3 regions of the Pseudomonas reactans genome follow, and region 2 is predicted to be linked to each of the others. Evidence: riboswitches for the same ligand, from Rfam matches in the RefSeq annotation. Region 2 holds a riboswitch; each other region holds the start of a gene.

What was found. Region 2 has a riboswitch for cobalamin ahead of cobO (cob(I)yrinic acid a,c-diamide adenosyltransferase). Riboswitches for the same ligand answer to the same signal wherever they lie in the genome.
Region 1: another riboswitch for cobalamin. It lies ahead of HX793_RS14620 (TonB-dependent receptor plug domain-containing protein); the one in region 2 lies ahead of cobO (cob(I)yrinic acid a,c-diamide adenosyltransferase).
Region 3: another riboswitch for cobalamin. It lies ahead of HX793_RS27780 (CbtB domain-containing protein); the one in region 2 lies ahead of cobO (cob(I)yrinic acid a,c-diamide adenosyltransferase).

The regions. Positions count from the first base shown of each region.
Region 1 is NZ_JACAQP010000011.1:138,475-142,810, reverse strand. Features, by position in the region: gene HX793_RS14620 (TonB-dependent receptor plug domain-containing protein) at 1-1,672, opposite strand, end outside; cobalamin riboswitch at 1,764-1,968, opposite strand; gene HX793_RS14615 (carboxymuconolactone decarboxylase family protein) at 2,083-2,478, shown strand; gene HX793_RS14610 (PP2C family protein-serine/threonine phosphatase) at 2,484-3,299, opposite strand; gene HX793_RS14605 (serine/threonine-protein kinase) at 3,296-4,336, opposite strand, start outside.
Region 2 is NZ_JACAQP010000015.1:60,390-64,725, forward strand. Features, by position in the region: gene HX793_RS18180 (cobyrinic acid a,c-diamide synthase CobB) at 1-1,136, opposite strand, end outside; gene cobO (cob(I)yrinic acid a,c-diamide adenosyltransferase) at 1,133-1,744, opposite strand; cobalamin riboswitch at 1,825-2,075, opposite strand; gene HX793_RS18190 (C40 family peptidase) at 2,173-2,709, opposite strand; gene HX793_RS18195 (C40 family peptidase) at 2,854-3,483, opposite strand; gene hda (DnaA regulatory inactivator Hda) at 3,697-4,336, opposite strand, start outside.
Region 3 is NZ_JACAQP010000041.1:655-4,990, reverse strand. Features, by position in the region: gene cobW (cobalamin biosynthesis protein CobW) at 1-408, opposite strand, end outside; cobalamin riboswitch at 502-701, opposite strand; gene HX793_RS27785 (hypothetical protein) at 967-1,644, shown strand; cobalamin riboswitch at 1,722-1,929, shown strand; gene HX793_RS27780 (CbtB domain-containing protein) at 2,026-2,214, shown strand; gene HX793_RS27775 (CbtA family protein) at 2,226-2,930, shown strand; gene HX793_RS27770 (cobalamin biosynthesis protein) at 2,927-3,319, shown strand; gene cobM (precorrin-4 C(11)-methyltransferase) at 3,389-4,135, shown strand; gene nfuA (Fe-S biogenesis protein NfuA) at 4,201-4,336, opposite strand, start outside.

The sequences.
Region 1 (4,336 bases), on a different contig from region 2:
ATTCGAAACCGATACGTGAACGGGCAAAGAAGCTCGGGATATCGTTGATGGTAACCCCCGTGCGCGATTCGGTGAGGTTGCGCGTCATGTCGGCTTGCAGGCTCCACTGGTCGTTGAGCGCGAGCTTGGCGTCGGCCTCGAAGCCGCGCATCTGGATCTGGCCCTGGCCGTTGACCCACTGCACATCGTCGAGCGTGATCAGGTCGGTGATCTTGCGTTTGAACAGCGTGACGCTGGCGCTGAAGTCACCTTCGCCCAGTAGCCCCTTGTAGTCGATCCCCAGTTCGGCGTTGCGGCTTTTCTCCGGCTTGAGATTGCGGTTGCCGATTTCGTCGCCTGGCTCGTTGACGAACAACTGCTCGGCGTTGGGCAGTTTGTAGGCCGTACCGTATTGGCCGCGCAGGGCCCAGTGGTCGTTGAGATCGTAGAGCGAGGTGAGCATGCCGACAGTGGCACTGTCACCGCCGCTCATGGCTTCATGCCGCACGCCCACGCTGGGGTGCCAGTTGGGCAATGCGTCGATCTGCGGTCGCAGTTGCGTATAAAGCGCGTGGGCCTGGGCCTTGTTGTCGTCGATCACCAGTACATCGTCCTGGCCCTTGAACCACTGGTTGTCGCTGCCTACCACCAGCACATGGCCGCCTGGCAACTCGGCCTTGCCCTCGGCTTGTACGCCCCAATCGGTAAAGCCCCAGTAGTCATTGTGATTGCGCACATTACGGCCGCCATTCGCGGTGTTATCGATCCGCGTGTAGCGTGTGTCCCAGTCGTTGATATGGCCCTTGATGAAATAACTCAGGCGCTCGTTGATCGCCTGTTCGAAAGTGGCCGTGGCGATCTGTTGCACGCGGTCGTTGGTGGTCTTGTAGTTGTTCACCGGCCGCGCGAAATCAAGGTTGGCATCGGCATATTGGTAGAACAGTTCCAGGCGCGAGTCGTCGCCAAACGACTGGATGGCCTTGGTGCCGAAGGTGGTCACTTCGTACGAGCGCTTTTTGTCGCTGACGCGGCCGCTGTAGTCGCTGTTGCGAAACGGCTGGTAGCCCTCGGAGGCGTTGCGGCTGACATACGCCAGCAGGCCGAGGTCGCCCCAGCCGTTGGCGAAGATCTTCTCGACCCGTGCATCGCCGGTGGTGCCGCCGAAGGTATCGACTCCCAGGTTGACTTCACCGGACGCCTCGCGTGTCTGCGGGCTGCGCGTGACGATGTTGATGACCCCCGACACCGCCTGGGTGCCGAACAACAGGCTCTGGCCGCCCTTGAGCACTTCGATGCGCTCGATAGCGTTGGCCGGCAGCGTATCGAGGTACAGGCCGCCATACAGGCGGTTGTTCAGGCGCACGCCGTCGAGCAGGATCAACGTGTCATCGTTGCGCCCGCCCAGCAGGGAATAAGTGCCGTAGTCGAACGGGCCGTTTTTCGGCGCCACGTAGAGGCCGGGGATGAACATCTGCATCACCCGCGTCACGTCGGCGGCGGGGCCGGCGCGTTCGATCTGTTCGCGGGTGACGATCTCCACTTTGCTGCCGTACTGGGCCATGGCGGCGACGGTGGTGGATTCCACGGAAGGAGCGGAGACAATCTGCTGGTTGAGCACCAGGGTATTGTCGTCGGCCAGCAACAGGGGGCTGAACAGCGAGCCGAACAAAGGGATCAGGGAACGTCGAATCATAGTCTTCTCGAAAGTATCTTCGCAGAAGCACGCAGGAGAAGGCATCGCGCACACGCCGATACCGGCCCATGCCCGCCCACCGCAGGAGTTTGCCTAACAGAAATTCCAGGCCGGTCTCCGGGCTCTCGCGTATGGAGCCCTTCACCTTCCCATGGCGCGCAGGCCACAGTGGTGTGTCGAAGGGGTCACGCGAATACCGTTGCGGGGGCAGCACCGGACTGGCTCAAAAGAGCGTACCGGTTTCCCGTTTCACCCCAAGCACGGCGGCAGGGGGCACCTGAAACAGGCCGGCATCTGAACATTCGCATGACCGTTCGTCAACTCCGTCATCCAGGATTCTCAGGCTTCACTTGCCAGCAATGGCGGCGGCGCGGTATTCCAGAACACTCTCCATCCGCGTTGGACATCCCATGACTCAACACCTCACCGAATACGCCGATGCCAGCCCCGAAGTGCGGGCGGTCTATGACGACATCATGCGCACACGCCAGGTCGATCAGGTCAACAACTTCTGGAAATGCCTGGCCGCCCATCCGCCGACCCTGCGTCGAACCTGGGAAAGTCTCAAGGAAATCATGGCACCGGGGGCATTGGACCCACTGACCAAGGAGCTGCTCTATGTGGCTGTCAGCGTGACCAATAATTGCCCGTACTGCATTGCGTCCCACACGGCGGCGGCGCGCAAGGCGGGGATGACCGACGAGATGTTCGGCGAGTTGCAGGCGGTGGTCGGCATGGCCAACGAAACCAACCGCCTGGCCACCGGCTACCGCGTGCCGGTGGACGAGGCGTTCAAGCTGCCATAGACGATTCAGCCGTCGAACCAGGCGAGCAGCACGGTGACATTGTCGCGCCCTGCGTATTCGCGGGTGAGGTGGATCAGCTGTTGGCAGGCTGTGTCCAGCGTGTCGCGGCCCGCAGCGGCCAGCACCTGGGCCATTTCCTGGTGCGGGACGCAACCGTGCAGGCCGTCACTGCACAACATCAGCAGGTCGTTGGGCAGCACGGGTTGCACGCGTACTTGCGGTTCTACCCGTGGTCCCGGGCCGATCGCTTGCAACAGCAGGTTGCGTGCCGGCAAGCGGTCGACTTTGCCGGCCTCAAGGGCTTGTTGATACCAGGTCTGGTCGCGGGTCAGCAGGCTCAACTCACCGTCGCGGTAGCGGTACAAACGACTGTCGCCTACGTGGAACAGCAACAGTGGCCCATCGGCATGCGGGCGCCATGCTCCCGTGAGGGTGGTGCCCATGCCGCTGCCTTCGCTCATCTGCCGTGCCACGTTTTGCTGGTAGACGCACTGGTTCACCTGGTCGATGGCGTTGTGCAGGCGGCTGGCAGCTTGCATGTCCGGGTCCGACCAGGTGGCGTCCGGGTCGCTGTCGTCGTTCAGTGGGTCGACACGGTCGGCGTTGAGCGCCTGGCGCAAACCAATCAAGGCTTCGGCACTCGCCAGGGCGCCGGCTTCATGGCCGCCCATGCCGTCAGCCACGGCAAACAACCTGAGGCTGGGCTCCACCAGAAAGTTATCTTCGTTGCTCTGGCGTACCGTGCCGACATCGCTGGCCCCATAGGCGACCGCGCAGGCCAGACGATGGGGCCCGCAGGCGCTGAGGGGGGAGTCGGTCATGGCAGGGGCTCGAAGCTGTTGAGGAACGCCAGGCGCTGGGCCTCGCTCTCGATAGACTCGGCCAACCGTTGCACAAAGGGTTGGCGCAATGAAGTTGCACGCAAGGCGCGACTGACCACGATACGGGCGATGGGACCGATCAGCACCGCCAGGCGGCGTTCGGCCATGTGCGCGAAGTCGGGGTCGACTGGCGCAGGGATCACCTCGGTGCTCGGGACAATCGCGGTGGGTTCAGTCACGACCTCGGGCGCAGCAGTCGGCGGGTTGAGGCGCTGGAACAGCGACTGGCTGGCGCTGGCGAACTGCTCACGGCCGCGCTCCGACGGAATATGCGGCAACAATGCGGCGCAGATGCCCTCAAAATCATCGGCGCCATTGAGGCTCTTGCGTACCAGAAAGCGCGCAAGCGGACCAATCTGATGGGACAGCAGCGACTCCAGCTCAGGCATCACGGCCAGCTTCCAGGGTGTGAGGGTTTCCACGGCTTCGGTCGCCAACGCTGTCACGCCGCTGCTCAAGGGTTGGTTGGGGCGCATCAGCACGGTGCGATCATCGTCGATATCGGCGCTGATCCAACTGCCGGTGGTGGTGCCGAGCAGCGCTTCAAGGTCATCCAGAAAGGCGTGCGCCGAGGGATAGCGGTCGGCCGGGCGCTTGGCCAGGGCGCGGACGATCACGCTGTCCAACGCCGGGTCGAGGGCCAGGTTCAAGCTCGACGGTGCCACCGGCGTCTGGTTGAGAATCTGCTGCATGACCATGGTGGCCGAGCCGGAAAACGGTCGCTCGCCAGTGAGCAATTGGTACAGCACGATGCCGGCGGAAAACACGTCGGAGCGACCGTCGATCAACTCGCCGCAGAACTGTTCCGGCGACATGTAGCTGGGGGTGCCGATCATCGAGCCGGTCTGGGTAAGCGTGGAGGAGTCCAGACGTGCGACGCCGAAGTCGGTGACCTTGACGTGGTTGTCGGCGGTGATCAGCAGGTTCGCCGGCTTGATATCGCGGTGCACCACGCCCTTGGAGTGCGCGTACTCCAG
Region 2 (4,336 bases):
GAGTGGTGATAGGTATGGCCGCGCAGTGTGCCTTCGGGCAATTCGACATTTTGCAGCGCCAAGGCCGCGAGCTTCTTCTGCATTACCGCATCGCCTTGCAGCAAGCCGACCAGTTCGGCACGAGTGCCGTCGACATCGGTCAGCGAGTCCAGCAGGTAGAGCATGCCGCCGCATTCAGCGAGCAGCGGTTTGCCGGCGGCATGATGAGCGCGGATGGCGTCAAGCATCGGGGTATTTTCCGACAGCGCCTGGTGGTGCAGTTCCGGGTAACCACCGGGCAGGTAGAGGCTGTCGGCGTCCGGTAATTGGCGATCGTGGATCGGCGAGAAAAACTTCAGCTCAGCGCCCATTGCCCGCAACAGGTCAAGGCTGGCGCCGTAGGTGAACGCGAAGGCTTCGTCACGGGCCACGGCGATGCGCACGCCGTTGAGCAGTGGCTTGGCTTCGATCACTTCCGGTGCAGCAAAGGTCACTGGCGGCGGCAAGGCGACTTCACAACTGCTGCCCAGCGCTTGAGCGGCGGCATCCAGGCGTACATCGAGGTCATTCAGTTCGCTCGCCTGCACCAAACCCAGGTGACGGCTAGGCAGCTCGATACCGGTCTCGCGAGACAACGCGCCGTACCAGCGCAGGCCTTCGGTGAGGCTGCCCTCAAGCAATTGCGCATGGCGCAGGGTGCCGACGCGGTTGGCCAGCACGCCGGCGAACGGCAAGTCTGGCTGATAACGCGCCAGACCCAGGGCCAACGCGCCGAAGGTCTGGGCCATGGCGGTGCCGTCAATCACGCCCAAGACGGGCACGCCGAAGTGTCGCGCCAGGTCGGCGCTGGATGGCGTGCCGTCGAACAGGCCCATCACGCCTTCGATCAGGATCAGGTCCGCCTCCCCCGCCGCTTCCCACAGCAACCGGCGACTTTCCTGCTCACCCACCATCCACATGTCCAATTGATACACCGGCGCACCGCTGGCGCGCTCGTGGATCATCGGGTCGAGGAAATCCGGGCCGCATTTGAACACGCGCACCTTGCGCCCCAGGTTGCGATGTAAACGGGCCAGTGCGGCGGTGACGGTGGTTTTGCCCTGGCCGGACGCCGGTGCGGCGATCAAGACGGCCGGGCAATGACGGGGCTGATTCAAAGTTCGACGCCCTTCTGTGCCTTGATACCGGCCTGGAACGCGTGCTTGAGCATGCCCATTTCGGTGACGGTATCGCCCATTTCGATCAGTTCAGGCTTGGCGCCACGGCCGGTGACCACCACGTGTTGCATCGGCGGGCGGGCTTGCAGGTCGCTGAGCACTTGGTCCAGGTCGAGGTAGCCGTGCTTGAGGGCGATGTTCAGCTCATCCAGTACGACCAGGCCGATGGACGGGTCCTGCAGCAGCTCACGGGAAACCGCCCAGGCGGCTTCGGCGGCGGCGATGTCGCGCTGGCGGTCCTGGGTTTCCCAGGTGAAGCCTTCGCCCATGACATGAAAGCGCACTTGCTCGGGGAAACGGCGGAAGAACAACTCTTCACCGGTACTGTTACGCCCCTTGATGAACTGCACCACACCGCACTGCATGCCGTGACCCATGGCCCGGGCCAACATGCCAAACGCAGAGCTGCTCTTGCCTTTGCCGTTGCCGGTCAGCACCAGCAGCAGGCCGCACTCGTTCGGGGAATTGGCGATGCGTTCATCGATCACGGCTTTTTTGCGCAGCATGCGCGCCAGGTGGCGTTCGTCGCGGTCGGGGGAATCGGTCATGGCAGCTCTCCGTTGGGGCTGGACAAAAACGGCGGGCAGGAAAAAGAAAAAAACAGACAGCCAAGCATCGCCCACCGTGATGCTGTTGGATGTTGCAGGCCGGTCTCCGGGCTCATGAGTGGCGCGCGCTTTATAGACGCGCAGACCGACGCTGCGCCTTCCCATATCGCGAGCGATACAGTGGCAAAAGGCAGCGTCTTGACTCATTTACCGTTGCGGGGGCAGCGCCGGAATCGCGGCGGCACTGTGTACAAGTGCGCTCACTCACCGGCTTCCCTGTTTCACTCCGTCGACCCATGGGTCACAGAGCACCTGGAACAAGCGGCGAAGGGTAGTAGGTTGGGGGGCGAGCTGCAAGCTTCAAGCAGATAGCTGCAGGCAGGCATCACCCCCCTTGCAGCTTGAAGCTTGAAACTTGCCGCTGCTTCTTACGGATTCCGCGCCAGATTCCCCGGCAATACGCGCTTGGCGCTCAGGTAGGCATTCTGCCAATACGCCTTGGACAAGGTGTCCAACTTCACTGTACCGCCGGTTTGCGGTGCATGCACAAAGCGGCCTTCGCCGACGTAGATCCCCGCGTGGCTGACCTGTGAACCGCCGCCCGTGGCGAAGAACAGCAAGTCGCCGGTCTGCAGGTTCTGCTCGCTGACATCCTGCGCGCGCATCACGATCAGCTCACGGGTGGTACGCGGCAGGGAAATGCCAGCAGCGTCGCGGAAGACAAAACCGATCAGGCCACTGCAATCAAACCCGGAGTCCGGTGTGTTGCCGCCCCAACGATAAGGCGTGCCGACCAGGCCCAGCGCGCGGAAGAGTACATCTTCAGCCGCAGGCGAGAAATTCTGGGTGGAATAGTTGAACACCGGCTTGGGCTTAACCACTACAGGCGCGGGCGGTGGACGACTTGCGCAGGCGCTGAGCAGCGCGACGCAAAGAAGAAGGATCAGGCGGGCCGAGGTCGACATGGGCAGAACAATCCTGGTCTGGATGCGGCTTTCGCTGCCGAACGCTGAAAACCAGAACGCGCAAGCAAAGCTCGCGCGAACGGATTACAACAATGTCCAGGGATTCTAGCGCTTACACGTCAAACTTCAAGTATCACTTTAAGTTTACTTGCTAGCGGTAACCGTCGTCGGGGCCATGGCGAGTGCGCGCTTGGCTTCGATGAAGGTTTTGCTCCAGTAACTGTCACCCAGGTTATCGACCCGAACACCGCCACTGCGACGACTGCTGGAGTGGATAAACTGGTTATCGCCCAGGTAGATACCGGCATGGCTTACACGGCCGCGGCCCGCTGTACTGAAGAAAAGCAGATCACCGGGCTTGAGGTTGTTGCGCGCGACCAACGGTGCATCCACGTTGATCATTTCGCGGGTGGAGCGAGGCAGGTTCATACCCGCTTCTTCGCGAAACAGGTAGCCGATGAAGCCGCTGCAGTCGAAACCGGCTTCAGAGGTGCCGCCGAAACGGTAACGGGTACCGATCAGGGACATGCCGCGTTCGAGAATGCTGTCGGCCAGAACAGGAAGCTGGTAAGGCTTGCTACCGGAGAAATTGGCCAGTTCTTTTTCCGTTGCCAGCTCTTCTTCATAAACAGAAGCAGACTGTGCAGCAACGAATTTTGCCTGATTTTGAACCTGTGGTTTTTGCTGTTCTGCCACCTGTTGAGGGTGGGAGGCGCAACCAAACAACAGGGTAACGAGTGCGAGAGGCACGAGGGGTGCGAAGCGATTTAGCATGGGCACGACCGTGGCTGATATGTAAAGAAGACGAGACTATGCCCTCTATCACATCGATTTGCAAATTCAATCGTGATCTATGTGACTTCTTGTTTGGACTATGACATCTAAGCCCTTAACACCCTATATCTGCCTTTTGCGTAGCCAAACCGGCTCAAACGCAGGTTTTCTGGCGCCTGGAATCTGCCGAAAGCCGCGAAAACAGCGGGCTGACTACCAACCCAAGGTTTCTTTCAAGAAGGGAATCGTCAGCTTGCGTTGGGCCTGCAAGGAAGCCTGATCGAGCTGTTCAAGCAGGTCGAACAACGCGCTCATGCTGCGCGTGCCGCGAGTGAGAATAAAATGCCCCACTTCGTCGGTGAGGTGCAGGCCGCGACGCGATGCACGCAATTGCAAGGCACGCAATTTGTCTTCGTCGGACAGCGGGCGCATCTGGAAAATCAGCGCCAGGGTCATTCGCGACTTGAGGTCGGCCAGCTTGATCGGTAACTCGCGCGGCGAGGTGGACGCGGCAATCAGCAGGCGCCGACCGCTGTCACGCAAGCGATTGAACAGGTGAAAAAGCGCCTCTTCCCACTCTGCCTTGCCAGCGATCGCCTGCAAATCATCGAGGCACACCAGTTCGTACTGTTCAAGATGGTCGAAGATGCCGATACCGCGATCCATCAACTCAGCCAGGGGCAGGTAAACCGCCGGTTCGCCCATCTGCTCGAAACGCAGGCACGCGGCCTGCAACAGGTGGGTACGCCCTACGCCGTGCTTGCCCCACAGATAGATCAGGCTTTCGGTCCACCCGGCGTCGGCTTCGCAGAGCCGCTCGACATAGCCGAGTGCAGCGGCATTGGCGCCTGGG
Region 3 (4,336 bases), on a different contig from region 2:
GACGGTAATCACGGCGTCAACGGTGCAGGCGCTGCGGATTTCCGGCCATTGGAAGGCTTGGACCAGCGGTTTTGGCAGGGCCAGGCCGGAGGTTTCGATGAGAATGTGGTCGAGGTCGCCGCGGCGGGCCACCAATTCGCGCATCACCGGGAAGAACTCTTCCTGCACGGTGCAGCACAGGCAGCCGTTGGCCAGCTCGTAGACGCGGCCGTTGGCTTCTTCTTCGGTGCAGCCGATGGAGCACTGCTTGAGGATTTCACCGTCGATACCCAGCTCGCCGAATTCGTTGACGATCACGGCAATGCGACGGCCCTGAGCGTTGTCGAGCATGTGGCGCAGCAAGGTGGTTTTGCCCGAGCCGAGGAAGCCGGTGACGATGGTGACGGGGAGTTTGGCCAGTGTTTTCATCGGATGCCCTTGGGGGCGGGCATACGGGACGATAGGCCCTGCGACGGTGCGCAGCAGCGGATTTCGTCACCGGATCACCCCGCCCGGTTGAAGTAGAAAATCGGTTGCGAGGCAGGTCTCCTGGCTTGGGGCTTGCGGGTCTTGCGACCGGCGCTGGCTGCGCCTTCCCGCCTTTCGGCAGTGGCGTGGCAGTCAGCTGAACCCTTTACAGTTGCGGGGGCAGCCGCGGCTTGGACCGCGTTCCCTTCTTAGCTTCGGCCTGGGGCTGAAGAACCTCGAGGGTGCAAGGCTACGCAGTGCAGACAGGATGGTCAATGTCAGTGGGCTTTATGGAAGAATCAACAAGCGCACTGCCTGCCGACATTGCAGGCCTGATCATATTGACGCGAATACATGACGTATTACTTTGCAAAAACTTATCAACCCTGTTCATGGAACAATTAAACGACTTGCGCCACCTAGGGAGGGCAACACAAACATTCTGTCTAGTTAAGAAGCCATGAACGTGATTTCTCCTAGACGTACGACTATTTAAGACACCACAACTGAGATCAACTCATGTCTACTATCGCCTCTACGCGCACCGACGCCACCCCGCAGCCCGCACAACTGAATGAAACCTCCCTGACTTCAACCTCGCGCCCTCTTGAGTCGTTGAGTGATCAAGCGTTGACGAAAAAAATACTGGAATTGGCCCCTGCACTTGATCCCTGGGGAAACGAATTTTTCACGCTCCATACTGCCGATCGAATGGCAAAAGGCACACAAGAGAACGGCGAACCTGCTACCCAAGAACAAATAGAGACGATGAAGGAGTTTCTGGCACGCCCTGATCTTTATAAACACCTCGACCTCCAGCCCCCTGGTGGCATCGAAGACGGACAAATTAATTTGGACTCAGTTGCCGTAGAAGCGGGAGAGATTTCACAGGTGAGTGACCGCAAGCTGATACAGTTAGCCAAGGATTTTCATACCACTTACGACACCACAGGTAATGGTTATGTCAACTACAACGAACTGAGAAAAGCCGAAGACAGTGACATTCCCGAACTGGCAAAAAAAGTTGCCCGAGAGTTACTCGCACGTCCAGAACTTCTTAAGCAATTGGATATTGGTGTCGGCTTCCTCGGGTTCGCAGGCAAGGATGATGAACGCTATGACGTCACCAACCTCGACTATATGATTAAAAACAGTTCCAAGCGGGTTAATTACCCATTCAGGAGTAAAACTGTCTGACCTCCTGGAAGGACGAGGCATACAATACTTGACTCATTGACCTCATGTATTTGACGCGCATTACTCGTCCATGTTTTCCTACACGTCTTGTTTCGGGTGCCCTTCACAGGGTGAAACGGGAAACCGGTGCGTCATAGCGATATGACCAGTCCGGTGCTGCCCCCGCAACGGTAAGCGAGCGAAGTGTCACAGCCACTGTGCAATTGCATGGGAAGGCGATGCTTTCAGGGCTCCTCCAAGAGCCCCCTCGCAAGCCCGGAGACCGGCCCGAAAAATTCAGATAACAAACCCGCGGTGGGCGGGCGCTGTTCAAACCCTGCGTGCCCGGCTCGCGGGGTTTTCATGCGCTCGTTTCACCCTGACACCTGAAAGGGACGCGCCATGTCGATCATCAGCAGCACCTCGCACTCCGCCAGCAGCACCTCCACCCTGAGTCAACGCCTGACCGCCGCCATCGGCGCGTCGATCCTCGGCGCGTGCCTGGTGTATTTCGCCGGTTTCTCGCACATCGAGGCCGTACACAACGCTGCCCACGACACCCGCCACAGCGCCGCGTTCCCGTGCCACTGAGACCTGCCGACATGATCAAGCGTATCGCGCAAACCGCAGGTTTCACCGGCCTGTTGGCCGCCCTGCTGCTGACTCTGCTGCAAAGCTTTTGGGTCGCCCCGCTGATTCTGCAGGCGGAAACCTTTGAAAAAGCCCCGGCCGCCACCGAAATGGCCCACGAGCACGCCGAAGGTGCTGCCGCCCACACCCATGACGCCGAAGCCTGGGAGCCGGAGGACGGCTGGCAGCGCGTGTTGTCCACCACGGGCGGTAACCTGGTGGTCGCCGTCGGTTTTGCGCTGATGCTGGCCGGTCTCTACACGCTGCGCGCGCCAACCCGCACCGCCCAAGGCCTGCTGTGGGGCTTGGCCGGTTACGCAACCTTCGTACTGGCACCGACGATGGGCCTGCCGCCTGAGCTGCCGGGCACTGCTGCCGCCGACCTGGCGCTGCGTCAGACCTGGTGGATAGGCACCGCAGCGTCTACCGCTGCCGGCATCGCCTTGATCGTGTTTGGTCGCAACTGGCTGCTGAAAGTGCTGGGCGTGGCGATCCTCGCCGTACCGCACGTGATCGGCGCGCCGCAACCGGAAGTGCATTCGATGCTGGCCCCGGAGGCTTTGGAGGCACAGTTCAAGATCGCTTCGCAGTTGACCAATGTCGCCTTCTGGCTGGCCCTGGGCCTGATCAGCGCGTGGCTGTTCCGCCGCAACCGTGACGACCAATACTCGGCATGACCCTGGTGGTCGGCCTGGGATGCCAGCGGGGCTGTGATGTTCAGACCTTGCTGGCGCTGTTTGATGCCGCCCTCGCCGAGGGCGGTATTGAACGCCACTGGATTGCTGCGCTGGCCAGTATCGATCACAAACAGAATGAACCGGGATTACTGGCACTGGCGCAGACGCTGAACCTGCCATTGCAGTGTTTCAGCGCTGAACAATTGGCGGTATTTGAACACCGCCTGAGCCATAAATCCGATATCGCTTTTGCCCATACCGGCTGCTATGGCATCGCCGAAAGCGCCGCGCTGGCCCTTGCCGAACGCCTCACAGGCAGCCCTCCGCGCCTGCTGATTACCCGCAAAAAAACCGCCCAGGCCACTTTTGCATTGGCTTGCGCCGACTAAAATCCCGATAATCGCCCTCCCCGATCATGAGCAACATTCATGCTCGCCCGCTTTTCGACAGGAACCACCATGACCGTCTACTTCATCGGCGCAGGTCCCGGCGACCCGGAACTGATCACCGTCAAAGGCCAACGGCTGATCCGCAGCTGCCCGGTGATCATCTATGCAGGCTCATTGGTCCCCACGGCAGTTTTGGAAGGTCATTCGGCAGAAACGCTAGTCAACAGCGCCGAATTGCACCTGGAGCAGATCATCGATCTGATCAGGACAGCTCACGCGAAAGGCCAGGATGTGGCGCGCGTCCATTCTGGCGATCCAAGCTTGTATGGCGCCATCGGCGAACAGATCCGCCACCTGCGGGAGTTGGGCATCCCCTTCCAGATCATTCCCGGCGTCACCGCCGTGGCCGCCTGCGCAGCCTTGCTGGAAACCGAGCTGACCCTGCCAGACATCGCCCAGAGCGTGATCCTGACCCGCTACGCCGATAAAACCAGCATGCCCGCCGGCGAGGATTTCGACAGCCTGGCCCGGCATGGCACCACCATGGCGATTCACCTGGGGGTCAATCACTTGGAAAAGATCGTCGCTGAACTGCTGCCGCACTACGGCGCGGACTGCCCGATTGCTGTGGTGCACCGGGCGACCTGGCCGGATCAGGATTGGGCGATGGGCACCTTGAGTGATATTGCCGAGAAAGTGGCGGCCAAGGGCTTTCGGCGCACTGCATTGATTGTGGTGGGCCGAGTGTTGGCCAGTGACAGCTTCAGCGAATCGTCGCTGTATCGCGCGGGCCATGCCCATCTTTACCGCCCCTGAAACCCGGGCATAAAAAAACGGCGCTCACGGGGCGCCGTTTTTTTTGTTCGCAGTGAACGCCTTACTCAGTAGTAGGCGTTTTCTTTCTGCGTGTGGTCGGTCACGTCACGTACACCCTTGAGCTCTGGAATGCGCTCCAGCAGGGTGCGCTCGATGCCTTCGCGTAGGGTCACGTCCGCCTGGCCGCAGCCTTGGCAACCG